2 regions of the Brevibacillus sp. NL20B1 genome follow, and region 2 is predicted to be linked to the other one. Evidence: riboswitches for the same ligand, from Rfam matches in the RefSeq annotation. Region 2 holds a riboswitch; the other holds the start of a gene.
What was found. A riboswitch is a leader RNA that binds a small molecule or an ion and turns the genes downstream of it on or off. The one in region 2 is predicted to bind cyclic di-GMP.

Region 1 (15,199 bases), on a different contig from region 2:
AGACGCGCGTTTGCGATCATCCTGGCGGTGCTTCTGGGCATCTTCGCGGGGTGTTCCGGCTCCAATGAGGTGCCGACCCCCGCGGCGGAGCAACCGTCCGATACGAACTCCCAGGCTGGTTCCACTCAGGGATCGGCGTCTTCCGCGACAGGGGAACCATCGCCGGGGGGAAGCGGGGAGAATTCCGCTCCATCCGCTACGACACCTGCCAAGCTGGGAAACGTGACAGCCGTGCGGTTGGCGGATTTCCGCTCGGGCTGGGTCGGCGGCAAAGGGTGGATCGCGCGGACCGACGACGCAGGAAAGAGCTGGCGCGTCCAGCATCAAGTAGAAGGTGCGGTGGAACAGGTATTTGCGCTGAACCACCAGCTGGCGTGGGCGACCGTGGCCCGGGATGGGGCGGCCGACGGTGAACGCCTCCTGTATCACACCAAGGACGGCGGCAAGCACTGGTCGCTTGTGGGCAAGGTGCCGCAGCCGGGATTTCTCCATTTTGTGTCCGGCCAGGAGGGCTTTGTCGCCCATTGGCGGACGACGGACGGGGGAAAAACGTGGAAGCCGCTCCCGGTTCCGAAGCAGCTGACAGGCGATGCCTATTTTCACGACAAAGCGAATGGGTGGGCGGTGACGCAGGAGAACGGCGTCTTTCAGGTGATGCGAACCGTCGACGGAGGCCAGTCGTGGAGCGCGGTGATGAAGCGCGAAACGGTTGCCCTGCTCAGCGGTGCGGTCATCCGTTCGGCCGGAAAAGATGACGCCTGGATTCAGTGCATCGGGGGATACGGCATGAACCAAACCTCCTATTCCCTGTTTCACACCACGGATGGCGGACGGCACTGGCAGACCGTAATCGCGAAGTCGACGGCAGGCGGTGGACCTGCTCCGGGATTCCCCGCCGATTATCCCGGCGGCCCGACGATTGACGGTTCCGCGCCAGGCCCCTTGTACGTGGTCAATCCCGACATCGCCTTCATGGGCGGACGTTGCATGGCGTGCGATCTGCCCAATACGATCGGGTGGACGAAGGACGGCGGCAAAACGGTGGAAAAGGGGACGGAATCGTTCCCTGGATTTGGGGATATGCTGTTGGCCTTTGAAGACGGGAACAAGGGGTGGTTGATCTGCTCGGATTCCAAGGAACCGACCGTCATGTACACGACGGTGGATGGCGGCAAGCATTGGGCGAAGGCGCACGTGTTTGACTAGCGTTCCGGGAAACGGGGGACTGGCGAAATTCGTTTGCCCCTATGATAGGGAAGCATGGTTCGGAACGATTGGTTCTGAAGCGGTCAACAAGTATTGGCGGAACAACCCTTCTTCCGGCTGATGGGGCCGGCTTGCAGATTCGAGCTTGGCGAAGCGGCGTGCTGACATTCCCCGTGCGTAAAGACATAATGCAGAAACGGGTTAATGCACGGCGCACGGGTGAAAAAAATCGAAAAAGCACCAGAGGGCGACTGAGCAAAAAACTTGTTAACTCCCATGAAACGGAATTAATTTTATGTTTATGTACGAAAGGGTTTTACTTGTTGTTGTTTATGGAAAATAATCCTGTGTATTATATAAAGGACCGCAGGTGTTGCTACACCTGCAGTCTGTCCTCCACAAGCGAGAGGACAATTGTTAGCTGCGGAGTAGATCACCAGGCTGACAGGTGATCTACTTTTTCTTTTAATACGCAGCATTGCGACAATCTGAAAGAGATTATTAAGCTGATTGGCTCGTCACAAGTTCTCACCCGTGCAGGATGAGAGGTTGAGCTGACCACCCTTGAGGAACTGTATCCATTATACAAGGTGAATTTTGCCATCAACTTTCAAGGTCCGAAAGATGAGCAAAGCCGCTTAGAATCCTTCCGTAGACAAGACAACAAGGGATTCTCTAAAAATAAGGGAGCCATATCAAAAAACTCGGTAGTGAGTTGACGAGACCACATTCAAGGAAGAGAGAGGTTTTTTGAAAATGGCTCAATATCAGATTACTGTAGATGCACAACTTTTGTAGCAACTATTTCTCAAAAATCTTAGATTTGGGGGTGATCAAGCAACCAGAAATGGTAGAATAAGGTTTCTCAAGCTATTGAATGGTGGTCTTATGCTTTAATTTGCAGGAAGCTTGAAATCGTTTCGAAAGATCATATTTGGAATATCTGCATATTCAATGTTGCCTTGACGCTCACTAATTAATAAAGGTCTTGCCTCAATATTGATGATTTGGTTAGGCGGAAAATTTACTTTCCAATACACGGTCAATTGTAACTGTTCTTTTGGATTTAGCTTGACCCCATCTGTTGGCAGCGGCACTTCTTTATTATCGACTAAGATTTTTATGTCACTTCGGTCATATGTAATATAAGGATTATGTAATAATATGCCTTTAATAATAACAGGGTAATCATTGTCGTTTCTTGGGAAAATTGTCAATGGTGTTGATACTGGAAAGACTCCTATATTTTTTCCTAAAGGCATGACTCCGGAAAACACACCTTTATGTACATTTATATTAATATTCCCCAACTCCATAACCTTTCTACCATATTTCGTATGAAAAGCTATCTGGTTAAAAGTATGTGTACCAGTTCTTTGTGACAAAAGATGAACAAACAATGCTTTTTGTTTTAATGTCCCTTGAGGGGGATTTTCTTCAATGATAAACTTCTCAATCTTCACTAAATCGGTATGAGGTAGTAACTCTATTGACTCTATATCGCTTTGATTTAGTTCTAAATCAGGAGAGTGATTAAAGGCAAGATTTAAGATAAACAAATTTTGATAACTATTATCCCAGTATGATTCATAACTACCTTCATTCTTCACTACATAGAATTCTTGGGTCGATACTTCCTGAGTACATGAAGATAATAAACATGATACTGCCAACAATGTGACGAAAAAAAACTTTCTAGACATCATAAATTGTCTCCCTTCTTACACATATCGGCAACTTGCACGCCCCAACTCTATAATTATGCTTCAACTATTCACATCAGGCAGGGCATAGAAGATAGGGGCCTCACTTCGAGCCCCTCCTTCTTATAATTATTCGGTTATCCATCTTAGATGTGTTGGGTAATAGACCTCAACGTATTTTGAGCCAGTAAGGTATTTCCATGTGCCTTTTATGATTGCTAGGGAAGGTGACGCCTTTAAAGTAACCGTTGTGTATGGTTTAACTGGAACGGAGAACTGCGAAGATCTCTCAACAGTATTTGTTGCTTGGTATCCCATTGTTGCATTGAATGCATCCAAAAAATTTGCGTTCACACTAGTATTATACGTCGTTGATTTAGATGCCTTTGCGGTGAACGTGTAATTTACAGTTTGTGAGTAATTATTTGTGTACGATTCGACAGTAAAAGGAAGTCCGCATGCTTTTGACTCACCGCTATAAACCCACTTGTCTAAAAGTAGTGGAGTAATACTAGATGTATCACCAGAATACTCTACTTCGTAAGGAATTTTAAAATATTGAATTTTCGTACTAGAAGAACCTGGTGTTTTGTCATCAGCTCCGCAATAGTTGCCAGAAGGTTTTGTATACGCAAATGCAGTAGGAGTCAATGATGCCATGACAACCGATGCAAAGAGGAAAAGTCCAATGATTTTCTTCATGTACATCTCTCCTTTTTATACGATTTTAATAAGAAATTATTACAAAAATATTCCGACTATCACCTCCTATACCAAAAAAATACATCTTTTTTTGAATTTTGTAAATAGTCATTTCTATATCTTATCTCTTAGCAAAAATGCCTGATCTCCTCTTATGGAAGTTTTTGTAGTTATGTATCCGATCCCCTCTAGTCTAATGCAAATTCTAGAATATCTATAAGTTTGCTGTAGTCGTAGCCATGAGGTCTATAGAAACTTAGGGGACAATAGCAATTTCTAAAATGACAATTGTCAACGCTGCGGAACATCGGAATCTGCAGACGGTCATCTTAGTAGACAAGGAAGACGACATCAAACCCGTCACTATATCGTTGAAAACGGGAGACAGTATGAGCAATGTACAGCTGCGCCGTCTGCTCGACGACATCAGCTGCAGCGAGTCCAAGGAGGACAAAGTCCGGCTCATCCGGTCTCATTTTTTCTCTTTGCACGATTATCTGGATCTGTTGGAGAGCGACTGCCTGTACGGGGAAGATTACGAAGCGCTGTACGCATCGTTTGGTGACACGGAACTGGCGATCTTGTGCAAGATCATGTTCTATGAAGAGTTGCGAGGCGGGGCTGCGGACCTTTACACCATTATCCAGGGGCGGGAAGGGGCGGAGCGCGATTGGCAGAATCATTTGATCGGCTTTATGAAACGTCTTGACGCTTCGCGTATCCGGGCGATTGATGAATGGATCGGCAGCATTACGTATGAAGAGATCAGCTTTTATTGACTGCACATCGCTCGGTGTGTTGAGGCGTGCGCGCCGAGCGATGCATGAATGATCCAAAGCTTATCCATCCGCCGGTTCATCGCTTCGATGGATGTTTTATCCCTTCAACCGCTCCGTTTGCCTGGCAAGAATGTGCGCGGATCGTTCGAGGTAGTCGAGGATCAGCCGCAGTTCGTCTGCGCTGTACCGGGAATACAGCTCGGCCATGGCCTTGCCGAGCGGCGCGAAGACGTCCTGAAGCGGTTGAAGGTTGCTTGGGATTGGTTCGACATAGACGACGCGCAGATCGTTGGGATCTTTTGCCCGGCGGACAAATCCCGCTTTCTCCAGGCGGTTGATCACGCTGGTGATGGCGCCTGTCGTCAGTCCCGTGAGCTCGGCCAGCTGCCCGGCGGTCGCTCTTCCCATCTCCAGCACAATATTCAGGCACTTATGATCGGTGATGTTTAACCCCAGCGATTTGGCTACGGCCTGGTGGAAAAACACGGTCTGGGTGGACAGCTTCCGGGAAGCATCCTGCAAGGAAGCGTACAGTTCCGGTGGAACCGGTTCGCGGCGATTCATGGACAATCCCCCCATCACAATTTCATCTCCGACCAAAGTCGGGGAGCAAATCGGGCTGCAGCCGGTACAAGAAGCTTCTCATTCCCCGTAATATGGATATGGAAAGCGGAGCGCATTTTGCATATATTTTAATTATTAAGATATAGGAAATCGTCCGCTTATGCAAATGTGACACCTCCGGCCTTATATCTTAATTTTTAAGATAATAACCAATGTGTTCAAGGAGGAGAATGACACGATGCGAAACAAGCGAGCGCTGATTATCGGCTGCGGAATTGCTGGACCTGCGATTGCGATCTTTTTGCGGCGGGCCGGATACGAACCGCGCATTTATGAAGCACAGCCGGATCATGATGATTACGCCGGCCTGTTTCTGAATGTGGCGCGCAACGGCATGCGCATCCTGAGCGAACTGGGCGTAGACGACCGCATTCGCAGGGAAGGCATTGAAATGCGCGTCATGAGTTTTCACAGCAGCAGCGGCAAATGGCTGGGGACGATCGGCGACCGTTCCGGAGAAGTGCAAGGGTTCACGGTGAAACGGGGATTTTTGCACAAAGTGCTGCGCGAAGCAGCCTTGCAGGAAGGCATCCCGATTGAATTCGGCAAAAGGCTTGCAAATCTGCAGATGACGGATCGTCAGGTGACCGCCTTTTTTGAAGACGGGACCTCTGCGGAAGGCGATTTGTTGGTCGGCTGCGACGGCATTCATTCCCGCACGCGCAGGCTGATATTGCCCAACGCTCCGGAACCGGATTACACGGGCCTGATCAGCTTTGGCGGCTTTGCGCGCGGCGTCGATGTTCCGCGCGAGCCCGGCACCCAGCACATGGTATTCGGGAAAAAAGCGTTTTTCGGTTATCTGGTCAAGTCGGACGGAGAAATCTACTGGTTCGGTAATCTCGATTATCCGGGCAGGCCGACGAGAAAAGAATTGATGTCCATACCACAGGCGGAGTGGCGTCAAGTGATCAGCAACCTGTACCAAGGCGAACTTCAGCCCGTTCCGGACATTATTCGCAAGACGGAAAGCGACATCGGCGTCTATCCGATCTACGACCTGATCTCCGTCTCCGCCTGGTACAGCGGACCCGCGGTACTCATCGGCGACGCGATTCATGCGACTTCGCCCAACGCCGGGCAGGGGGCTTCGCTGGCGCTTGAGGATGCCTTGATGCTCGCCAAATGCGTCCGGGACATCGGCAATCTGGGAGAGGCGTTCCGGCACTTTGAGCTGTTGCGGCGGGAACGGGTGGAGAAGATCGTCAAGTATTCGAGAAGCATTGGCCAGCGCAAACATGCGACGAATCCGGTACAAGTGTTTTTCCGCGATTTGATGCTCCCTTTCTTTCTGAAGATGGCGAGCCGTCAATCTCTCGCGTGGATGTACGATTATCGCGTGAACTGGCATGACAAGGTAACGGTATAAAGGGGCTCCTGGAGGGAGACGTAAAGGAGGCAATTTCGTGCTCGAGGCACTGTATGGTCTGGAATTTATTCTGTTGTTGGCGCTTGTGATCGTCTGGGGGCTGACCGGACTTGCGGCGAATCGTCTGAAATACGTTTCGTTTCGGCAAACCGGTGTTTCCCGGTGGAGAAAAGCGGTGCGAGTCGGCGTTTGGGCGGGCTTCATCCTGCTTTTCCTCTGGGGTATTGTCATAACGATAGCCTATTTCACGCTAGGCTGGTATTTCGTCATGGATCGCGTTATCGTCATGCTGCCGCTCTTGGCTCTGCCGGCTATTTTCGTGGCCAGAAGCGCTCTGCCATTCTTGAAGCAGAACACGGTCATGACGCCGAAATCTTTGGTGTTCATCGCGGCATCCATTCACACGATGGCAGCCGGGGCCCTCTTGGTGCTGTCTTTGGTAATGTTCGATATTCCATCCATCCCGGATGTGAGAGAGTCCACGCTGTACCTGGCCGTGCTGGTGGGATGCGCCGCTCTGCTGTGGTTGTACCATCGGCGGCGCGTAGAGATCATCCGGTCCCGCCCCCAGGGGATTCTGGCGCGGGTATTGAGAAAAACCGCGTTGGCATCAGCGGCGGTTGTCCTGTTGGTGGCGTGGTTTCAGTGGTCGCTTGCAAACAGCAAATTTCCTGAATCCATGGCGATGATTCATCCGGAAACGTTTGAATATGGCGGAGGTTCCGAAATTCCGAGCGTTGTATCGTCAGATCATCACGGTCACCATGCCGTCATGCCGGCAGGAGGCAGCGCAGCAGCGGTGAGCGTCGCCGATTTGACAGGCCCCCGCACCGGCCAACCCGACAAACGCTTTACGCTCGTCGCGCAGAAGAAGACGATCCAGCTCGCATCGGGACACACGGTCGAAGCGTGGACATTTAACGGCCAGGTTCCGGGCCCGCAGCTGGTGGTGCACGAAGGAGATCTGGTGGAAGTCACGCTGCGGAATCAAGATATTGAACAAGGGGTTACTTTGCATTGGCACGGCGTCGATGTTCCAAACGCGGAAGACGGGGTGGCGGGATTGACCCAAGATGCCGTCATGCCCGGCGAATCCCATACGTATCGCTTTGTCGTGGAAGAGACGGGCAGCCATTGGTATCATTCCCATCAAGTTTCTTCGGTCCAGGTTGCCAAAGGGCTGTTCGGGGCCTTCATTATCCTGCCCAAGCGCAGTGATGCGAGCAGTGCCGGGAATGGTCAGACGAGCGGCGAGGAAGCCGATGTCACGGTTTTCGCTCACGACTGGGAAACGCCGGATGGAGAGACAGCGGTTCTGCATCTGCCAGCCCCCGCTCAAAGCCAAATCATAAAGCCCGGTACGAAGGTGAGGCTTCGGCTCATGAACAGCGCCAGCAATACGAAAATATTCTCGCTTTATGGGACGCCTTTCCAAGTATCCGCGATTGACGGTTGGGACATTCACAAGCCGGGGGTGGTGACTGACCGGCGGCTGAAAATCGGGGGAGGCGGCCGGTATGATGTGACATTTACGATGCCTGAACATCCGGTAACATTGGCGCTGGATGAGAGGGAATCCCAAGCCGTTGTTGTATTCAGTAAAGACGGGCAGGGGAAAGCCGACATCCGGGCAGGAGGTCCGATCCTGGACCCGCTGGAATACGGTGCTCCCGCTCCGGCACCAATTGATGACACTGCAAAGTTTGACCGGGAATTTCTCATGGTGTTGGACCAGATCTATTTGGGGAATTACAATGGCTCCTCGAATCACTTGTGGGCCATTAACGGGGAAGTGTTTCCGCATACGCCGACGTTCGTGGTGGAGGAAGGGGACCTCGTCAAGACGCGCATCGTCAACCGGTCGTTTTCGGAGCATCCGATGCATCTGCACGGACATCATGTTGTTGTCCTAAGCCGAAACGGCAAGCCGTACAAGGGCAGTCCGCTCGTGCTTGACACTGTCCTCGTGGAACCGGGCGAAACCTACGAAGTGGCATTCCGCGCCGACAATCCGGGCATCTGGATGGATCACTGCCACATACTGGAGCATGCGGCGTTGGGGATGTCGATGCATTTGACGTATCCCAACGTGACAACGCCTTATACGGTTGGCGAGGCGTCGGGGAATCACCCGGAATAAACGATACGGACTTATGGAAAGTAGGGTGAAGCGTATGGAGATTGTCGAACTGAGCATTTCGTTTGAATTTAATGGCACAACCAATGTGATCTATCCCAGTTTGATCGTATCGGAGAATGAACTGGCTTTGGTCGATACCGGGTATCCGGGGTTTCTCCCTCTCATCGAAAGCGAGATCGCAAGAAACGGCTATGACGCGAAGAATCTCACACATATCATCATTACGCATTACGATGATGACCATATCGGCTCACTGTATGATTTTAAAGCAAAATACCCGTGGATACGGATTATCGCAAGTGAACAGGAAGCCAGGTTCATCAGCGGTGAAAGCAAAGCAGAGCGATTGATTCAGGCTGAAAACCTGCTGCAGCATTTGCCTGAGGAACAACAGGCATTTGGCAAATGGTTCATCCAGCAGTTGAAGAGTTTGAAACATGTGCCCGTTGATCACGTGGTGCGCGATGGCGGCATGCTGTTTTCCAATCAATGTAAAATCATCGCTACTCCCGGACATACTTCCGGGCACATTTCCCTGTATGTTCCCGAACTGAACAGCGTGATTACCGGTGATGCTGCGGTGAATGACAACGGTCAACTCGTCGTCGCCAATCCGCATTATTGTTTGGATCTGGAAAAAGCGGAGCAATCGTTGCGAACCATTACAAGTCTGCACGCTGCGCATTATTACTGTTACCACGGCGGAAAATTAGGCTGAGCGCTCTTTTATCGTTATGAAGGAACAGCCCCCTCAAACAAGTCGTTTGGGGGGTCAGCGTGTAGACAAAGTTCGCGGCGCATGGGAGATCGGGCCCGCTCGCTCGCTTGACGCCCAGCACAGAAGCGAATGAAGTCCGCTCCAAAACGAGACGCGGGCAGGGGACAAACATCTGGGTATTTCGAGGAAGTGAGACTTGTGTCCCCTGTTGATTCCCGCGTCTTCGTTTTTCCGCTGAGCAGGTCGTCAAAGGAGCTCGCTTGGCCCATCCCTCCACGCGATGCACATTGTCTTCCGCTTCGGTTGATGAATGGGCAGGCCTTTCGGCCTGGAAATCATTTTTTGTGGACGCTAACTCAATGAACCGTTTGTCTTCGGTCCGCCCCCTCAAACAAGTCGTTTGGGGGGGTTTTTATACGCCCATCACGCGGGGCAGTTCCCTTCGTTTTGCCCAGATGTCGAGGAATTGCTCAATGAAAACACGCGACACGTCACTTGATCCACGCAAATTATCTATACCAAAAGTAATTTCTGTAGATATTTATTTATCAATAAAATGTTTTTGTCGACTTCAAATCCCCATTCCATCATCTCTTCATCCCTCCTACCAAGCTCCTCTCTATCGATCAATCCTATGTGAGAAAACTCCCAAGCCGCCGGAAATTCCGCTGCAAATCCATAGGTCTATCAACTTTCGCAGCATAGGAAATATTGACCAGTAACCTAATTCGTTATATTATGAATGTGACAAAAAGTCACAATATATTACAGAAACCACTAAAATCCACTAATTTTCGACAAGGTTCGTCAATGGCAAACTTATCGAAAGATAAGGACGCAAAGCCTCGGGTCTAAGGTTGTCAAAACTATGATGGCCGGGTTGCCGAAACCGATGCGCTCTATTTCACTCAGTCTCAGGAATGGCGGCTATTCGGGTAACCGAATAGTCTTTTTTGTGAACATTCCAGCAAGGGAAAATGGTTCCACGGCCACCGTTATCGTCTGCTTAGTGGCAGCCGGTTTTGCCAGTCCAACCTTTCGAATGAGCGAAAGGGGGTTACAGGTTTGTTCTAGGATGCCATTTCATATCACTTCAAACCAACAGACGATCGGAGGTAGAAACATGAACGCGACGAGCAAAAAATGGGACTTCCAATGGCGCGGGTTGCGGTTGCGCAGTTTAAAAGCCCGTGTCCTCTTCTTGTTTGTGATCATTCTCGTCCTGCAATTGGGACTGTCCTCATTTGCCATCAGTTATTCCAAACAAACCATTCAGCAGGAGGAGATCAACAAAACAAGCAGCCTCCTGCAGTCCAAGATTCAGCTGATCGGGGAAGAGTTCGAAAAAATCGGGGTGGTCAGCAAGCTGGCCAACTCTTCGTACGAGAAAAAGCTGGAGGAACTGCGCGGATATCCGGATGACCTGGTCAACCAGTTGTTTGAGAGCAAGTATCGGATGAGCAACGGGTTGTACGCGTTGGACGAATATGTCGCCAAAACAAAGGCGGACATCGGGAATGCGCGGATTGAAAAAGGACCGCTGACCGTTGAGCAAAAGCGGCAGATTTTGGCGTCCGAGAGCTTCGACGGTCTGTTTGCGACGATTAAAAAGACAATTCCCGAATCGCAGTGGTACTATTTTACGACCGTTCACAAGTTCCAAAAAATTTATCCGTTCGTGGATAACAAGGAAGGCGCCTATACGACCGACAAATCCATGGCCAATGAATTTTTCCAAATCGCCGTGCCCGAAAACAACCCCAGCCGGGAGATTAAATGGACGAAGCCGTACAAGGACGAATTGGGAACAGGCATGATGGTGACGGCTTCCATCCCGATTTATGCACAGGACAAGTTCCAGGGCGTCTTCTCCATCGACATTTCCTTGACGGGTGTGGCGGACATCGCCAACTCGCTCTCGCTGGCGGACGGCATGCACGCCATGGTTGTTGATTCCTATCAAAACATCTTGACGGGCGCAGTCAAACAGGTGGAGACAAACGAACAGAATACGCTGGAAACCGATATTGAAGATCCTGCCATGAAGGCGTGGATGGTGAAGGTATTAAACGAACAGAAAGACAGCGATCTGTACACCGATCAGGACGATCTCGTGTTTGCCAACAAGATCGAAGAGACAGGGTGGTATTTGTTCCTGTGGGTTCCTGTCAAAAACATTGAAAAATTGTCCGACCAGCAGGTGATGCTCATCAGCCTGATCATCTTCATGTTCATCGTGGGGATTGTGATTGTTTTCGCATACATCTCCAAACGTCTGAACGTGCTGTCGGACGTACGCGACCGTCTGGTTGCCATCGCCTCGGGCGGCGGAGATCTGACGGGGCGCATTCAGGTATCCGGGTCAGATGAAATTCGTCAATTGGCCGACGCATTTAATGAATACCTGAACCAATTGGAGAAGATGATCGCCGACATCAAACGTTCGGCCACGACCGTTGTTGACTACTCCATTCAATTGGAGGAAAACATCGCGTCCAGTACCGAGTACATCGAGGGCATCAACCGCAAAACCAACGACGTAAGCAATGAGTCCACCAACATCTCCGCGGTGGCGCAGGAATTGAGCGCGGCGGTGGAGGAGATTGCCGCGACCACTCGGGACAACCTGTCCACGTTGGGCCATCTGGTCAATGAAATTACACAGATCAAGAACTTGTCCGAAAACTCGGAGGGCGTTGCCAACAAGGCGCTGGCCGGCATGGACAATATCGAGGTCGAAGTGAAGAAGTCGGTTGACATTGCCAAGCAGCTGGAAGACAGCATGAAACGAATCAGCGACATCGTGACGACCATGACCAGCATCAGTACACAGACCAATCTGCTCGCGTTGAACGCTTCGATTGAGGCGGCGCGGGCGGGTGAAGCCGGCAAAGGTTTCTCGGTCGTAGCCGAAGAGGTTCGCAAGCTGGCGGAAGAATCCAAGAACAGTTCGGACAATATTCACGGCATTATTGGCGAACTGCAAAACTCGCTCAGTGAGACCATCCACACGCTCAGCAAGCAGAGCGAGATTATTCTGCGGGAAAAACAAAATGTCATGTCGCTGATCGAACACATGAAAGAGATCAAAACGTCGATTGAAAGTTCCACGGAGCAGATCAAGACGTTCGAGGCGAATGTGGACGCGCAGGCTGACGGAACGGACGCTTCGTCCCAAAATCTGGGGCAGGTAACCGAAAGCATCACGGAAATGACGGCGGCTCTGATGACGATCAGCAGCAACATTCAAAATCAGACGGAGATTCAATCTGATATGAGACAGATTGCCGGTCAGATGAAAGCGACCTCCGAACAGCTCAATGAGTTGGTCAAAAAGTTTGTGGTGCGCGGCGATGCGGGTAAGGAGGAACAATCTGCATGATGATGGTGTTGGATAAGCCGTACGTATCTCTGCTCTTGTCCCAGACTCTTGCCAATGTGGGCGTACCGGCGGTGAAGTGCGGGGATATCCGCATTCCGCTGGATAAAACGCTGGAGATTTGGCAGTTGGACGAGGTGGCGGATCGTGTGCGTGATCCCGACCTTGCGCTGTTGTGCAATTCCGAGTATGCGGTGGCGTCCGTGTATCCGCTTCTGAAGGGAACACCGCTCATGGAACAGGCGGAGCTGTTTAAAAACAAGATCAAGTTTCGCGAGACCTTGCGAAAGCTGTATCCCGACTTCTTTTTCCGCGAGTGTTCCTATGAGGAGATTTTCCGACTGCCGGTGGAGACACTTCCGTTTCCACTGGTGGTCAAGCCGACAAAAGGCTTTCGCAGCGTCGGCGTTTACCTGGTGGAAAAGCCGGACGAATGGCCGGCGATGTGCAAGCAGCTGCAGGCGGACATGAGAGCGGCTAAGGAGATTTATCCCGAGTCGGTCGTGAGCGCCAGCAGCTTTATCCTGGAGGAGTGGATTCAGGGAGAGGAATACGCGGTCGATGCGTTTTACGATGCAAACGGGGAACCTGTCGTCCTGAACGTGTTCAAGCGCATGTTTGCGCACGAAGCCGACACGTCCGACCGGATTTATTTCACCGGGAAAAGCGTGCTGCTGGAGGCCCTGGCCAAAATCGAGACATTTATGAAGCAGTTGGGCCATGAAATGCAGCTCCGCCGATTCCCGATGCACTTTGAAGTGCGGATTTCCAAATCGGGCCAGCTCATTCCAATCGAGGTGAATCCGCTCCGCTTCGCCGGCCTGTGCACGACCGATCTGGGGGCGCATGCGTACGGCGTCAACGTGTACGAGTACTTCTTCCAGCAGAAGAAGCCCAAGTGGGACGAGATCATTGCGTCCCTGGACGATTCCATTTTCAGTTTCCTGTGCGCGGAGCTGCCGTTGAGCATTGACGGAAAGTCTATTGAGTCCGTGCACGACCGGAAGTTTGAAAAGAACTTCAGCGACATTCTGGAATACAGGCTCATCCCGTATGAAGAATATCCCACATTCTCCGTCGTCTTTTACCGCAGCCCTTCTCTGAAAGAGAATGAGTACCTGCTGCATTTGGATTTGGAACAGTACCTGGTCATGAAATAGCTCTTGTCGTCAGATGCGGCTAGAAACAGACGGCGTCGGGGTCCAAGCGGAATGATGACGCCGTCGTGCTGGAAAAAGCGAGGGTCCATCAGCCTGTGCTGCGTGTGTCAGCAAGGTGATGGACCCTTGTTTGTTGTTTGTGTATGCACACAGCCGTTACGTTTTGGGGGAATGCAGCGGGAGTTTGACGGTGAAGCTGCTGCCGAGTCCGGGGCTGCTCGTCACGGTGATCGTGCCGTGATGGGCTTCCACAATCCATTTGGCGATTGCCAGCCCCAGTCCTGTGCCGCCCATTTGTTTCGAGCGGTTTTTGTCGACCCGGTAAAACCGGTCAAAAATGCGGTCCTGCTCCTCTGGCGGGATGCCGATGCCGGTGTCGCGGACGGTGAGGCACATGGACGGGGGATTCGCCGTGTTGTCAACGGAGAGAGTGACCGTAATGTCTCCGCCGCTGGGAGTGTACTTGATGGCGTTATCCAGCAGGATGTACAGCAGTTGTTTGATCCGTTCATGATCGCCGTACACCATCACCGTCGCTGGCGCATCCAGTCTCAGGGAGATCTTTTTCGAGGCAGCCACCGTTTGGGTGGAGCGGATCATCTGTTGGACAGCAGGGACCACGTCAGCGTACTCGCACTGCAGATCGGGGGGGCCGGAGTCGGAACGGGCCAACGTCAGCAAGTCACTCACCAGTTTGGTCATCCGTCTGACTTCATCTTTCATGTTGTCCAGAACGGTTCGTCCAACAGCGGAAAGCTGCTCGCCCTCTTCCATTTCCAATACATCCAGCGAAGACTGCAAGATGCTGAGCGGAGTCCTCAGCTCGTGCGAAGCGTCGGCGACAAACTCCCGCTGACGCTGAAAGGAACGACGAATCGGGATCATCGCCCGCTTGGACATGAAATGGCTGAGGAGGAGCGCAATCCCCAAAAACAAAATGCCCAGGACCGTCAATACGGTGAGCAGCCGTTTGAGCAAATGGTTGATAAACGAAATGTCGATACCCGTGTAGAGGATTCCCTTCATCTGTACGCCCTGAAAAATGGGGCGGCCCGTCATCATCAGTTCCAGCCGTCCGTCCGTCGGCGGCATCGGCTTGCCTCGCCGGGGCGGAGGCGGAACCGTCACGGTGCCGTGCCGGACTTCGTTGGCGGCAGGAATCCATCCCCGGACAAGCTCCAGGATCTGTGACTTGGCCCGCGGGATGAATTCATCGCCAAACAAAAGCTGTCCGTTTGCGTCCACCACATAGTAAAAGAATTGATTCCGGCTTTCCCGCATCCGGTTGAGGTTGTCGTACTCTTCCTGACTCAGCACGTCGTCTCGCAGCGCCTCTTCGATCAGCTTGACTTCCTGTTCGGTGATCATCTGCAGCTGTCTCTTTTGTTCATACGCAATCCCGATGTCGACGAGGACGTA
Region 2 (15,199 bases):
CTTTGTCTACACGCTGAAACGCCCGAATGCGAGATTCGGGCGTTTTTTTACATCGGGCACTCCTTTACAAAACCCTGGCCCAACGTTAATACGTGCTTCACGTTTCCTTAACTCTCCAACGGTACCATCGAAATTGTCAAGTGAACGACGGGAGTTGAGGGCACTGGGAGGGAATGGAGCCAGATGGCACGAGTGATATTGAGGCAGGTAACGAAAACATTTCACGGCCAGACGGTGGTCAAAGGGCTGAACCTGTTGATACCGGACGGTTCCTTTACCGTGCTGGTCGGACCGTCAGGGTGCGGAAAATCGACCACGCTGCGGATGATTGCCGGGCTGGAGAGCGTCACGGACGGGGACATCCTGATCGGCGACCAGCCGGTCAATCATCTGCCGCCCGGTAAACGGGACGTGGCGATGGTGTTTCAAAACTACGCGCTCTATCCGACGATGAACGTCTACGACAACATCGCGTTTGGCCTACGCAACCAGGGGTGCTCGAAAAATGACTGCCGGACGATGGTAGAAGAAATCGCGGACGTAGTCGGACTGAGACCGTATCTCAAGCGGAAGCCCTCGGAGCTCTCCGGCGGACAGCGGCAGCGCGTCGCACTGGCCCGTGCGATGGTGAAAAAACCGCAGGTGTTTCTGATGGATGAACCGCTGTCCAACCTGGACGCCAAGCTGCGCAACCAGATGCGGGTGGAGCTGACCAGCCTGCACAAACGGCTCGGCACCACCTTTATCTACGTCACCCACGACCAGGTGGAAGGGATGACGATGGGCGATCAGATCGTCGTCATGAGCGAGGGTGCGATCATGCAGGTGGCGCCGCCGATGGAGCTGTATCGGGAACCAGCCAACCTGTTCGTCGCCCAGTTTATCGGCTCACCCGCGATGAACGTCGTCCCGGCGGACGGGAGGGCGGAATACTTGTGGGGGTTTCGCCCGGAAATGGCCGTCCTCCTGCCGGGCAGCGTGTCGGCGGTCCCGGCGGAAACGGCATGGTCGCTCGACGGCATTATCATGTCACGGGAAATCCTCGGTTCGGACGCGCTGTACCACGTGGAAACGACGAGAGGACGCGTCGTGGTCAAGGCGGAAACGGAGCGGATGGCGGAGATCGGCGAAGCGGTGCTGGTGTCGGTGCCGCTGGCGCACATTCACGTGTTTGACCGCGCGACCGGGAAACGGCTGGGGCGGCTGGAGGGACGGACGCAGAACCATTCGCTGGCGGGAGGAGTGGTCTGATGCGCAAAACGGTCGCTGTCCAAGAAGTGGCGAACGCGCAATCGGCGGGGACGCTGCCGGCAGCCCGATTTTTCTTCGCTGAGCGGATTCGTCCGTACCTGTACATCGCGCCGGCCCTGCTGTTTTTTTTCGCCTTTTTCTTCTTTCCGATCGCGTATGTAATCTACTTGTCCTTTCACGACTGGTCGCTGCTCAACCTGGAGGAGATCGAATGGGTGGGGCTGGACAACTTTGCCGAGCTGTGGAAGGACGCCGATTTTCGTCAGGTGCTGGCCAATACATTGATGTACACATTCGCCACAGTGGGGCTCGGCATTGTGATTTCGTTTTTTCTCGCGCTGTGGCTCAACCGCAAGGCCAGGGTGTACGGTCTGGTGCAGGCGGCGGTGTTCAGCCCTCACATCGTCTCGCTCGTCTCGATTTCGATGCTCTGGATGTGGCTGATGGACCCGCAGTACGGTCTGCTCAACGCCCTGTTGGAATTCGCCGGACTGCCGGCGTACACCTGGCTGTCTGACACGAAAAGCGCGCTGGTGTCGCTGATCGTGGTCAGCCTCTGGAAAGGGATCGGCTACAACACGGTGGTCTTCATCGCGGGGCTGCAAAGCATTCCCCGTGACATCTACGAGGCGGCCGCCCTGGACCGCTCTCCGTGGTGGCGCACCCTGTTCCGCATTACGGTTCCGATGCTGTCGCCCACGCTGTTCTTTTTGTTGGTGATCAATACGATCTCATCGTTTCAGGTGTTTGACACGATCTACATCATGACCCAGGGCGGTCCGGTCAACAGCACCAACATGCTGGTTTTCTACATTTACGAGCAGGGCATGGATTTCTACAACGGCGGCATCGCTTCCGCTGCGTCCGTCGTCCTGCTGGGGATGGTCGGATTGTTGACACTGCTGCATTTCCGCCTGATGGGAAAACGGGTCCACTACCGCTGACGGGCCCCTGATCCGGCCAAGTGTGGCAGCGAATTCGCCCCAGGATCGCCGAGAGGGAGGAGGAGGTTGTATGAGACATGCGGGACGTGCGGCGTGGAAAGCGGTGGAGTGGGCGCTTCTCGCCGTCGTTTCCCTGATCTTTGTGTTTCCGTTTCTCTGGATGTTTTTGACCGCGTTCAAGACGATGCCGGAGGTGTACCGGTTCCCGCCTACCTGGTGGCCGGAGTCGTGGCATTTGGAGAACTTCCGCATCGCGTGGGAATCGGGACCGTTTCTCACCTACGTCTGGAACAGTTTTCTCGTGGCGGCGGGGATTCTCGTCCTGCAGCTGTTGACGGGTGTGCCGGCCGCGTACGCCTTTGCCCGCTACCGGTTTCGCGGGCGGAACCTGCTGTTTGGCCTGACCCTGATCGCCTTGATGATTCCCCCTCAGGTGGTCTTCTTGCCGGTCTATGTGGAAATGAGCCACTGGGGGCTGGTGAATACGCTGTGGGCGCTGATTCTGCCGTACGGGGCGAGCGCCTTTGGGATTTTTTTGCTCCGCCAGTGTTTCATGCAGGTGCCCGATGAGGTGATCGAAGCCGCCCGGCTGGACAATGCCTCCGAGTGGACGATCATGTGGACGATCATGGTGCCGATGGCCAAGCCGGTGCTGGTCACGTTCGGGCTGTTTAGCTTCATCTATCACTGGAACGACTACTTTTGGCCGCTGATCATGACCAACAGCGACACCGTGCGGACGCTGCCAATCGGCATCTCCATGCTGAAGGCGGCGGAAGGCGGCAAACTCTGGAACGTCATCATGGCGGGCAACATGATCCTCGTGCTGCCGGTCCTGGCGATCTTTTTCATCGCCCAGCGGCACATCATCAGCGCGTTTGTCTATTCATCCAAATAAAAAAGGAAAACCCGCGTTCCTTCCTGAAAAGAAAGAGGAGGCATGCATTGTGAAAAAGATCCGCGTATCCTTATTGGCTTGTGTATTGAGCGTGACGGCCGTACTGGCCGGGTGCAGCGGCAAGCAGGAGGCGGCTGGCGGCCAGCAGTCCGGTACCGGAAGCGGCGGCCAGCAGCAGACAGCCGATGCCGGAAAGCCCGTGGAAATCGACTTTTGGTACGCGCTGGGCGGCCGCAACGGTGAAGTGATCGAAGAGATGGTCAAACAATTCAACGACACGCACAAAGACATCGTCGTCAAGCCGTCCTATCAAGGCAGCTACTATGAAAACCACGCCAAGGTGCTGGCTGCCGTCTCAGCCGGAAACCAGCCCGACGTGACGATGGTGGAGATCGCATCGGTGGGCGCGTTTGCCGATGCCAAGGTGCTGCAGGACCTGGGGGCCTACGTGAACGGGGAGGAAAACAAATACATTCCCGGCCTGATGGGCAACTCCTACTGGAACGACAAACTGTACGCCGTGCCGTTCAACCGTTCGACCCCGCTCTTGTACGTCAACCGGGACATGCTGAAAGCGGCCGGATTGAATCCCGACGGTCCAAAGACATGGGAGGAACTGCGCCAGTACGCCAAGGCCCTGACCAAAAAAGAGGGGGGCAAGACGAAGACCTACGGCTTCTCCACGCCGATCGACATCTGGTTCTACGAAGCGCTGGTCTTTGAGAGCGGCGGAAATATCCTGAGCGAAGACGGCAAGAGCGTGGCGCTCGACAACGAAGCGGGAAAGGCGCCGTTGGAGTTCTGGATCAGCCTGCTGAAGGAAGGGGTGATGAAGGCTCCGCCGGGCGAAAAATACAACGCCTGGGACGTGGCCAAGCAGGATTTCCTCAACCAGCAGGTGGCCATGATTTTTACATCGACCGGAGACCTGCACGCGCTCAAGGAGAGCGCCGCGTTTGAAGTAGGGGCGGCGTTTCTGCCGGCCAATAAGGATTATGGGGTGCCGACTGGCGGCGCCAACCTGGTGATGCTGGCCAAGTCTTCGGATCAGGAGAAAAAGGCGGCATGGGAATTTATCAAATGGATGACGGATACGCCGCAGACAATACGTTGGTCGCTGGAAACCGGGTACATGCCGGTGACGAAGGAAGCGGTCGAGTCGGACGAGATGAAAGCAGCATACCAGAAAGAGCCAAACTTTCAGGTGGCGGTCAAACAATTGGAGTATGCCCAACCGCGTCCGATGGTTCCCGGCTATAAGGAACTGCAGGAAGTCATCATGACGGAGATTCAGCGGGCGGTGCTGAACCAGGCGACCGTGGGCGAGGCGATTGCCAAGGTTGTGGAAAAAGGCGAGAAACTACTGAAAAAGTAATGAGGTGATGTTGCATGAACGTTTGCATGGCGCATCGCGGCTGGTCGGGCAAGGCGCCCGAAAACACCATGAAGGCGATTGAGCTTGCGCTGGCGGAACCGGCCATTGGCGCGATTGAGGTGGACGTGCAGCTTTCCAGGGATGGCGTGCCGGTTCTGTTCCACGATTTTTCACTGGAGCGGACGACGAACGGCAGCGGACGGGTGCAGGATCTGACGCTGGCGGAACTGCGGGAGCTTAATGCAGGGAGCTGGTTTGATGAGCGCTTTGCCGGCGAACCGATTCCCACGCTGGAAGAGGTGCTGGCTGCCGTGAAGGGACGATGCACACTGAACATTGAGCTGAAAACGGCGGCCGACATGCATCCCGGACTGGCGGAACGCGTGCTGACGCTGCTGGATCGGCACGGGATGAAGCAGGATGTGTACCTCACCTCGTTTGACCACGAGCTCATCCGGCAGGTGCGGCAGCTGGACACTGACGTCAAGACCGGGCTGATCGTCTACGGACGGCCGATCATGATCCTGGAACAACTGCGGCAGGCGGGAGCAGATGTGCTCTCCATGTCCTATCCGTTTCTCACCCGGGAATTGGCCTGCGAGGCAATCAATGAGGGGGTTGGCGTCATCGCCTGGACGGTGGACGACCCGGACGCTATCCGCAGAATCATGGAGTGGCATCCGCAGGTGCAAATCTGCACCAACCATCCGGACCGCATGCTGGCCCTTCGCTGAGCGCACTATAACTAACAACAGCGGCTGTGAGGACACTCCCTCGTGGCCGCTGTTTCATTCGGTACAGCCGGCAGCAAAAAAGGCACCGCAAAACGGGTGCCTTTTTGTTGTGCTTATATCTTGAAGCGTTTGACGTGAGCCTGCAGCTCTTCGGCGATTCTCGCCAGCGAGCTGGCAGAAGACGTGACTTCCTCCATGGAGGCCAACTGCTCCTCGGTGGCGGCGGAGACGCTTTGCGTTCCTTCTGCGGAGCTTTCCGCCACTTCGGCAATTTGCGTGACCAACTGAACCACCTGTTCCGTACCTGCGGTCATCTGGCGGGAGTGGTCTTTTACCTTCTGAATCTGGTCGGCCGTGTGGGTCACCGAATACTGAATCTGTTCAAACGATTTGCCGGCATCGTTGACGACCTCGAGGCCGAGCGCCACTTCTTTTGTCCCTTTTTCCATGGACTGTACGGCCAGGTCCGATTCCTGCTGGATGGCCAGAATGAGCTGTTCGATCTGTTGAGCGGATTGGGCCGATTGTTCCGCCAGTTTGCGGACTTCGTTGGCCACGACGGCAAATCCCCGTCCCTGTTCCCCGGCACGCGCTGCTTCGATGGCGGCATTAAGCGACAACAGGTTGGTCTGCTCGGCAATGTCGGTGATGACCTGGACAATTTGACCGATCTCCTGGGAACTTTCGCCCAGCCGTTTGACGATAAGGGCGATCTGGTTGACCGTCTCGTTGATGGACTGCATTTGTTTCGCGACGGTTTGGATGGTCTGGTTGCCGTCGATCGCGATTTGCGAAGCCCTGAGGGCAGAATCTGCGGCGTTTTCCGCATTGGTGGCAATTTGCTGAACACCGGAGGACACGTCCTGGATCGCACGGACGCTTTCCTCCACGCTTTGCACTTGCCGTTCTGCGCCGTACGCCACTTCCTGGATGGTCGTTGCAATCTGCTCGGTGGCCTTGCTTGTGTGCTCGGCGTTTACGGTCAGCTGCTCTGCGGACGCTGCCAAATTTTCGGCGCTGGCGTTCATCTGCTGGATGATGGTGCGCAGATTATCCACCATGGCGTTTACGGCCTGGGACAGTTGGCCAATTTCATCCTGCGTGCGGATGCGGAGCGGCTCCACCGTCAGTTCTCCATCGGAGATGCGTTTGGTCACGCTGGCCACTTCCATGATCGGTCGCGTGATCCGCAGCGACACGGCGAATGCAAGTGCGATTACGAGAACGCTGACGATGAGAACGATGACAGCGATGTTGGTGTTGAGAGCGGACACAGCCGACGTAATGGATTGGACCGGGATATGCAGGAACAATCCGTAGTTTGTCGTTGCAATGGGCGCATAGGCAACCATGTACTCGCTGCCGGCGTCCGTGTAGGTATAGGAGGCTGTCTCGCTGCCGCCGTGTTTGAGGAACTCGGCCAACCCCTGCGGCAGGCCGGCTTCTTCCACTGCTTTGCCGATCAGCTCTTCGTTGGGATGGGCTTGAATCAGCCCTTTGTTGTCTACGAGAATGGCGTATCCGCCGTTGCCAAGGTTGAGATGTTGCAGAAAGGTTTCGGTAAACTGGTCAACGTTGACGAGACCGGTCAGTACGCCAAGAATTTGGCCGTTTTGGTTTTTGACGGGAGAGGCGACGACAATGGAGCGTTTGCCAGTCGTCTTGGCAATCACGATGTCGGAGTAACTGGCTTTTCCGGCCATTCCTTCCTTGAAAAACGGCCGTTCGGACAAGTCGATGCCGACGCTTGTCGGAAACGTGTCGGCCGAAACTTTTCCGTCTGGAGAGATGAAGGTGTTGCCGTCAAATATCTTCATTTCCTCGGTAAACGAGCGGATGAACAGGTTTTTCGCGGCAGCGTCCGTCGATTGAATATCCGATGAACGGGCCAGCACCTGAATCTCCGTCATCCGTCTGTCCAGGTATTGATCCATCGCGACGGCGGTGCTTTTGGCAAGGTCGATGTAGGACTGCCGCTGTTTGTCCGTGATGATTTCCGAGCTGCTGGTGGTGATATACAGGGAGGTGCCGATGAGTGGTATGATCGCTACGACAAGAAACCAAACAATCAGTTTGTTTCGAAGTTTGCCGAAGACAAACACGAGGGAATTCCTCCTTTTGTAATCAGGCCTATATGCACGCCTGAAGCGTAACAGCATTCAGACTGCCGGGAATGCTCCCGGCAGTCTGGAGTGAATCAATATCCCATTGCTGCACCTTCGCCGCGCGGATCGGCGCCGCCAAACTTCACGTTGGTGACGGGATCGATCAGAATCGCTCCGGATTGGCCCATTTGATCGGTGTAGGCGTCTTCCAGTTTTTCAACCGGGTGACCGCGTTTGATCAGTTCGTCCAAAACAGCTTGCGGAATTCGGCTTTCTACCTTGAGGTTGTTGGAAGAAGCACCCCAGTTGCGTCCGTGCAGCCATCTTGGCGCTTCGATCGCGTCCTGTACGCTGAAGCCAAAATCGACAATGCGGGTCACCAGAGCGGCCTGGGTCTGAGGCTGTCCTTCTCCGCCTTGGGTTCCGTAGAGGAGGTAAGGCTTGTCTCCCTTAAACAGCATCGCCGGATTGATGGTGTTGAAGGAGCGTTTGCCCGGCTCCAGGTGGTTGATGTGGTTCGGATCCAGGGAGAAGTAGCTGCCGCGGTTTTGCAGCAGGATGCCGGTGCCTTTGGCCACGATGCCGGAGCCCCAGTCGAAGTAGTGGCTTTGAATCATCGAAACGGCGTTGCCATCCTTGTCGACGACGCCGAGCCATACAGTGTCCCCTTTCGGATCGAGCGGCTCCACCGTTTGGGCTGCCTGTTTCATGTCGATCCGCTTGGCCAGTTCTTGACCGTGCTCTTTGGACAGCAGGTAGTCTACCGGAATGTCGGCAAACTCGGGGTCGGTCAGCCATTTGTCACGGTCGGCAAAGGCTTGCTTGGTGGCTTCCACAATCACATGGTAGTAATCGGGAGTGCCTTCGCCCAAGCTCTTCACATCGAAGTTGTTCAGGATGTTGAGAATGGAGAGCGAGGCCATTCCTTGCGAGTTGGGCGGTACGTTGTACGCCTTGTACCCGCGATAGTCAACGGAAATCGGTTTTGCCCACGTAGCGGTGTGTTTTTCAAAGTCTTTCAGGGTGAGCAAGCCGCCGTTTTTCTGCATGTCTTCGACGATTTTCTTGGCGATTTCGCCTTTGTAGAATCCGTCGGCCCCTTTTTTGGCGATGATTTTCAAGGATTCCGCCAGGTCTTTCTGCTTCAGGATTTCGCCAGCCTGATACGGTTCGCCGTTGGGTTTCAGGTAGATTTTGCGGAACTCTTCAAAGCGCTGCAGATTTTTCAGATCGTTGTCGGTCGGATCGGTCGCGTACTTGGTCCAGTACACCTGGTTGGGGGAGACGGGATAGCCTTTTTCCGCGTACTCGATCGCCGGCTCCAGCAGTTTGCTCCACGGAATCTTGCTGCCGCTCATTTCCTTGCGAGCGTAGTTGTACGCTTCCCACCAGCCGGAAACGACTCCGGGGACGGTGTTGGCGGCCAGATAACCGCGGGACGGGATTTTCTCGTATCCTTTGCTCTTGTAGAACTCAATGGTCGCTTTCTCCCCGGCACGGCCGCTGCCGTTCAGGGCGCGCAGTTCTTTCGTTTTTGCGTTGTAGATCAGCCAGAAGTTGTCCCCGCCGATGCTGGTGTAATGAGGATAGACGACGGTCAGTGTGGAAGCCGCAGCGATCGCGGCATCGACCGCGTTACCGCCTTCCTGCAGCGTCTTCAGTGCAGCGGCGGTAGCCAGGTAGTGCGGAGTGGTAACCATGCCATTCGGCGACATGGAAGTTGGACGGTGTGCAGCATTGCCCGCAGGTGTGAAGGCGGACAGGCTTAAAACGCCGGCAAGTCCCAGGGCGCCTAGTTTTTTCCAGAACCTTTTCACAGTCGTTCCTCCTTTGGTCTAGTTGTAAAAGCAAGTTGTGCTGGATGGTACGTAGCTCTGGCGCCTCACCTCCCCCCTATGGACTGCAACCGCCTGCTTACACAAAAAAGACCGATGACATAGGATCATCGGTTTGTCCTACATCAATACTTCGGTAACTGGCTGGCGTGTCCGCTCATGGCGGAGGTAGCCCCTGTAGCTTTGCGTCGCCGGGTTTCCCCGGGTTTGCCGTTTCGATATCAATGCGTGGTCGTAAATTTTCAAAATGCGTAAAATGAGACCATCTTCATTCGTCTCGCGGTGCAGGCAGTCCAATGGACTTGGGAAAATCACATTTCTATTTCATTAGATCGGTAAATTCGTCCCGATGTTTAAGGGGAAATTAAAAAAATCTGCGGATTTTGTGACTATGGTCCGATGTCCCTGCACTTGGCGGAGGATGTTTTTCGTGCGCGCACCTTTCTGCGCACATCCAAGCTGCTGAATTCAATAATGAACATCGGCTGCGGCCGTCAACAGCGACGGCATGTGCCCCATTGTGGTAAGGCGGGACGAGGCACGGCCCGATTTGTTGAACTCTCGATGCGGAATCAGTATTATTGATTGTAAAGGTGAAGTGAAAGGTTGATTCAATTGGAAAACAAGTCGGCAACATCCAATTTTATCCGCAGCATCGTCATTGAGGATTTGCAGGCGGGACGAGTGAAAGAAGTCGTGACCCGTTTCCCTCCGGAACCGAACGGGTATCTCCATATCGGTCATGCCAAATCCATCTGCCTGAATTTTGAGCTGGCTGACGAATTCAATGGCAGAACCAACCTGCGCTTTGACGACACCAATCCGCTGAAAGAAGACACCGAGTACGTGGAAGCGATCAAGGAAGACGTCAAATGGCTGGGTTTTGAGTGGGATGGTCTTCATTTCGCATCCGACTACTTTGAGGAAATGTACAATCGCGCGGTGTTGCTGATCAAAAAAGGCAAGGCGTACGTCGACGACCTCTCCGCGGAGGAGATCCGCAAAACGCGGGGGACGCTGACAGAGCCGGGCACGGAGAGTCCGTACCGCAACCGTTCGGTGGAGGAAAACCTGGACCTGTTCCAGCGGATGCGCAACGGCGAGTTCAAGGACGGCGAAAAAGTATTGCGCGCCAAAATCGACATGAGTTCGCCGAACATCAACCTGCGCGACCCCGTGCTCTATCGGATCGCCCATGCCACCCATCACAACACCGGAGACAAGTGGTGCATCTACCCGATGTACGACTTTGCCCACCCGCTGGAAGACGCCATCGAGGGCGTGACCCACTCGCTGTGCTCGCTCGAGTTTGAAGATCACCGTCCGCTTTACGACTGGGTCGTACGCGAATGCGAGATGGAGCACGTGCCGCGGCAGTATGAATTTGCCCGTTTGAACATGACCAATACGGTGATGAGCAAACGCAAGCTGAAATTGCTGGTGGACGAAAAAATCGTGGACGGTTGGGACGACCCGCGGATGCCCACCATCGCCGGTCTGCGCCGCCGCGGCTACACGCCGGAAGCGATTCGGGCGTTTGCGCGGGAAATCGGCGTCTCCCGCAGCAACAGCGTGGTGGATGCGAAGATGCTGGAGCATTTCATCCGCGAAGACCTGAAGCTGAAGGCGCCGCGCACGATGGCCGTGCTGCGCCCGCTGAAAGTGGTCATTACCAACTATCCGGAAGGCCAAGTGGAGATGCTGGACGCGGAAAACAACCCGGAAAATCCCGAGATGGGCATCAGGCAAATCCCGTTTTCCCGCGAGATTTACATCGAGCAGGATGACTTCATGGAAAATCCGCCGAGCAAGTACTTCCGCCTGTTCCCGGGCAACGAAGTGCGGCTGAAGCACGCCTACTTCATCAAGTGCCACGACGTGATCAAGGACGAACAGGGGAACGTGGTGGAACTGCACTGTACGTACGACCCGGAAACGAAGAGCGGCACCGGGTTCACCGGCCGGAAAGTGAAGGGGACGATCCACTGGGTGGACGCCAAACACGCCGTTCCGGCGGAGTTCCGCCTGTATGAACCGCTCATTCTGGACGGGCAGGAAGACGGCGATTCGTTCTTGGACAACATCAATCCCAATTCGCTGGAAACGCTGCACGGTTTTGTCGAGCCCAACCTGAAGGACTGCAAGCCGCACGACAAGTTCCAGTTCTTCCGCCACGGCTACTTCAACGTCGATCCAAAGTATACGACTCCGGACAAACTGGTGTTCAACCGGATTGTCTCGCTGAAAAGTTCGTTTGAACTGCCGAAGAAGGGATAAATTCGCGCATACATGGAAAAGCTGTTAACACGGTTAACAGCTTTTTTCATATTCTTGGGGACCCCCGCCGGGTGCTGCATGAGCACACCTGAGCGGGGGATTTTTTTGAGAGGGGCGGCCGGATATGCTCGATTCCGGTCACAATTTTAAAGAAAAAATGTCATTTGGACGGCAGGATTTCCCATGGAATATATTGAAAAATTACACAGATGATATATTGGTTGTACAACCAATCAAAATGAATGGTGATCTGGAATGAAACCAAAAGCAGGTAATACGCGAGCCCAATTAATTGAAGCGGCTTACAAGGTTCTTGCCGAAAAGGGATACGAAAACAGTTCCGTTAAGGACATTGCTCGTGAGGCAGGCGTGTCGCCCGGCTTGGTGCACTACCATTTTGCAAACAAGGAAGACCTTTTGGTGTCTGTTGTCAAAGAAGCAGCCAATGAGTACTGCCAACAGATGAGAAAGTTACGGAAGACAGTTGCGGAAGACAAACTTGCCGACGCTGCGCTGGCGGAGTCTTTGGAGCGAATAAAGAGCAATGCCGATTGGTACAAGCTGCGATATGAATTGTATGTGCTTGGCTTGCGAAATCCCGCGATTCAGTCCGGGGTGAAAGAGCTTATCGCAAGGGGAAGGGAGGGAATCGAAGAAACAATCCAAGCGGTGGCAGGAAAAACGCTGCCAAATGGGGCTGAGATGTCCGCCATTTTGTTCGCCTGTTTCGAAGGGCTCGCCTTGCAGTCTTTCGTTGATTCGGAGTTTGACCTGGAAGGCGCTTACCAATTCCTTGGTCAAATGGTCGAACAATTCTTGCAATCGCAATCGGAACGTGAGCGGACGTGACAGTGCGCGTACCGCGCGAGGATTGAAAGGTATGTGTGTGGTGTCAATAGAGCCGTTGTTATCTGTATTGGTTGGTCATACAACCAAAAAATTATGGGGGTGTTTTCATGTTGAATCTGGTTCTGGCCGCAATGGAACGATTGGCACTGACAGTGATCGTGGGCGGAGGCGTTGTCATGGCCGCCGGTGTCCGTCCTCTCTTACTGTCCATTTTGGCAAAGCCGGGACAACCCGATTTGGCTGAAACCGTTGAGGGGCTCTCAATCAACGCGTGGAACCGATACAACCGATTTGCCTTGTGGGCGGCCATTGTCGTGGCGGTCGTTGATCTCGTGCGTATTGTTACGGGGCTGGCTTTTTCCTGGTGGCATGTTGGCCTGATCCTTACAATCTTTGTGGCTTTGCTTGGAAAGTTATTGATCGATCAGACACTGAAAACGCGGCTTAATGAGGCTGGCGCTGAAGCTGTCGGCAGTGCCGAGCAGCGTGCCGGACACCGGCGGGTTGAGTTTCTCTCGGTCGTCATTCTTGTTTTGGCTGTGTTGTTGGTCATCCTGCCGTTCTGACGGAGGTATCCAGATGAATGTGTTGATTGTCTACGCACACCCGAACCCGAAGAGTTTGAATGCCGCCATTTTGAAGGAAGTGGAGCGCGGCCTGCAAGAGGCCGGCTACCAGTATACGGTTATCGATCTATACCAGGACAACTTTCAGCCGGTTCTGGTGTACAATGACAGCATCCGGCGCAGCGAACTCAAGAACGATCCGGAAACGACGCGTTATCGTGAGCTGGTGCGGCAGGCCGATCATCTCATCTTCATTTATCCCGTTTGGTGGTATGGTGTCCCGGCGATTCTTAAGGGCTTCTTTGATCGCTTGTTTGTTTCGGGATTCGCCTATCACTACGAGGGGATGGTGCCAAAGGGATTGCTCAGCGGAAAATCGGCATGGGTGTTCTATACGATTGACTCTCCCGGATGGTATGTCAGACTGGTTCGCCGCAGTGTCGAATGGAAGATTATGAGAGATGCGATCCTCGCGTTTTGCGGAATACGAAAGGTCAAGAGATTCATGTTTGCCGGCGTCAAGAGGAGCAGCCAAAAGCGGCGTCAAAAATGGCTGGAATCCGTCTATCATCAGGTGCGTTTTGGACTCAGGGAATCATGATGAAGATTCGGTTATCCCGTTGGGTCGATACCCGGGCGAATGGCAAGGAAAACAGGTGGCACAAGTCTCACTTCTTCGAAACACCCAGATGTTTACCCCTCCCCTTAGCGTTTTGAAGCGGACGCTATCGACTTATTGCTGGTCGTCAAGAGAGCGAGCGGGCACCATCACACATGACACCACGGGCTTTGATTGCAATGCGTCGCCAAAATGAAAATGCAGGTGAAATTGCCATAAATTAGTGTATAATGTGTGTATAAAATTTTGACAAAAGGGGGTGGGGAACCATGAGATTTCGCGACCTTCACATCAACATCAAGGTGCGCCTGCTGACAAGGTTTTTAAGCATTTTGGTCGGTGCGACGATTTTTCCGTTTATGTCGATATACTTTACGGAAAAACTGGGGCAGGCGATCGCCGGGGTTCTCATGCTGTCAACGGTCATAACCACGGTGATTATTAGCTTCTACGGCGGATTTTTGGCCGACAGGATCGGGCGGCGAAAAGTGATGATCATGTCGCAATCGGTACTGCTAGGGGCGTACTCCGTCATGACCATCGCCAACTCCGAGTGGCTCGATTCAGCCTGGCTCACCTATGCGATGCTGCTGGTGCAAAGCGTCGGCACCGGCATGCTGTTTCCCGCCGTGGACGCCATGATCATCGACGTGACGAATCAGGAGAATCGCCGGTATGTCTACAGCTTGAACTACTGGTCGATCAACCTGGCCATGTCGATCGGTGCGCTGGGGGGCGGCTTTCTGTTTCAAACGCACCGGTTTGAATTGTTTCTGCTGTTCACCTGTGTTCATGTGTTAACGCTGATCATGTTTGTCTTGTTTATGACCGAATCGCACCAAACGAAGCGGAATGAACAGGTAAGAAACAAGGCGGTGTGGAAGGATCTGCTGCAAAGCTATCGGCTCGTGGCCAAGGATCGCACTTTTCTCTTTTTTTGTCTCGCAGTGTTGTTGGGCAACGCCCTGCTCAATCAGAAAACCTATTACATAGCTGTTCGTCTTCAGCAGGAGTTTGGCAGCCAGCTTCTGAACGTGGCGAATTGGTTTTCGCTCAAGATCGACGGGATCAGAATGGTTGGCATCATGCAGACGGAGAACACTATTTTGGTTGCCATGGGCATGTTGTTCGTGACGAAGTGGATCAAACGGTTCTCGGACAGCCTTGTGCTGCGAACAGGCGTGTTCTTGTACATGATTGGCTTCGCCGCCTTGGGAAGCAGCAACGGGCTGTGGATTCTGCTCCTGGCGGTGTTTGTCGTGACATGCGGCGAATTGTTGTTGACGCCGGTAAGCCAGTCCGTAATCGCTGATCTGGTGAACGATGAAGCGAGGGGGTCCTATATGGCGGTGTACGGACTGGTTGGTCATGGGGGAAGACTTCTGGGCGCTGGCGGCATCCTGGTCGGGGTGCTTGTGCCATCCTGGATGATGAGCGGACTCTATGTTCTGATCGGAATCTTCATGCTCTGCTTGTTTCACTACGTGTTAAAACAGCGTCAGCAAAAAAACGAGACCGACGCTGCTTCTCACAATACACCGCTCCCTGTGTAGTGCCGTAGATATGTCGGGGGAGCGCAACAGGGTGCCCTTGATTGTCCAGGGGTGCCCTGTTGCGTTTGATTGTTCCGCTGGCTGGATGTCCGGTACCCCTGCGTCGTTCGCGTGTATTCGCGCACTGGGAGAAGGGAGCGGCCAGCTCGGGGAAAGTTATCGCCGGACCCGTCTCTTTTTGATACAGTAGACA

Region 1: another riboswitch for cyclic di-GMP. It lies ahead of KDN35_RS12205 (methyl-accepting chemotaxis protein); the one in region 2 lies ahead of ggt (gamma-glutamyltransferase).

Annotation. Positions count from the first base shown of each region.
Region 1 is NZ_JAGTPT010000016.1:795-15,993, forward strand. It holds gene KDN35_RS12165 (beta propeller repeat protein) at 1-1,206, shown strand, start outside; gene KDN35_RS12170 (hypothetical protein) at 2,100-2,909, opposite strand; gene KDN35_RS12175 (hypothetical protein) at 3,039-3,611, opposite strand; gene KDN35_RS12180 (hypothetical protein) at 3,893-4,390, shown strand; gene KDN35_RS12185 (MarR family winged helix-turn-helix transcriptional regulator) at 4,487-4,954, opposite strand; gene KDN35_RS12190 (FAD-dependent oxidoreductase) at 5,193-6,383, shown strand; gene KDN35_RS12195 (multicopper oxidase family protein) at 6,421-8,523, shown strand; gene KDN35_RS12200 (MBL fold metallo-hydrolase) at 8,558-9,241, shown strand; cyclic di-GMP riboswitch class I at 10,044-10,129, shown strand; gene KDN35_RS12205 (methyl-accepting chemotaxis protein) at 10,365-12,623, shown strand; gene KDN35_RS12210 (ATP-grasp domain-containing protein) at 12,620-13,780, shown strand; gene KDN35_RS12215 (sensor histidine kinase) at 13,937-15,199, opposite strand, start outside.
Region 2 is NZ_JAGTPT010000039.1:358-15,556, forward strand. It holds gene KDN35_RS19070 (ABC transporter ATP-binding protein) at 184-1,251, shown strand; gene KDN35_RS19075 (carbohydrate ABC transporter permease) at 1,251-2,195, shown strand; gene KDN35_RS19080 (carbohydrate ABC transporter permease) at 2,266-3,093, shown strand; gene KDN35_RS19085 (ABC transporter substrate-binding protein) at 3,143-4,468, shown strand; gene KDN35_RS19090 (glycerophosphodiester phosphodiesterase) at 4,483-5,202, shown strand; gene KDN35_RS19095 (methyl-accepting chemotaxis protein) at 5,316-7,304, opposite strand; gene ggt (gamma-glutamyltransferase) at 7,400-9,022, opposite strand; cyclic di-GMP riboswitch class I at 9,275-9,364, opposite strand; gene KDN35_RS19105 (glutamine--tRNA ligase/YqeY domain fusion protein) at 9,758-11,419, shown strand; gene KDN35_RS19110 (TetR/AcrR family transcriptional regulator) at 11,675-12,268, shown strand; gene KDN35_RS19115 (hypothetical protein) at 12,376-12,834, shown strand; gene KDN35_RS19120 (NAD(P)H-dependent oxidoreductase) at 12,848-13,435, shown strand; gene KDN35_RS19125 (MDR family MFS transporter) at 13,723-15,006, shown strand.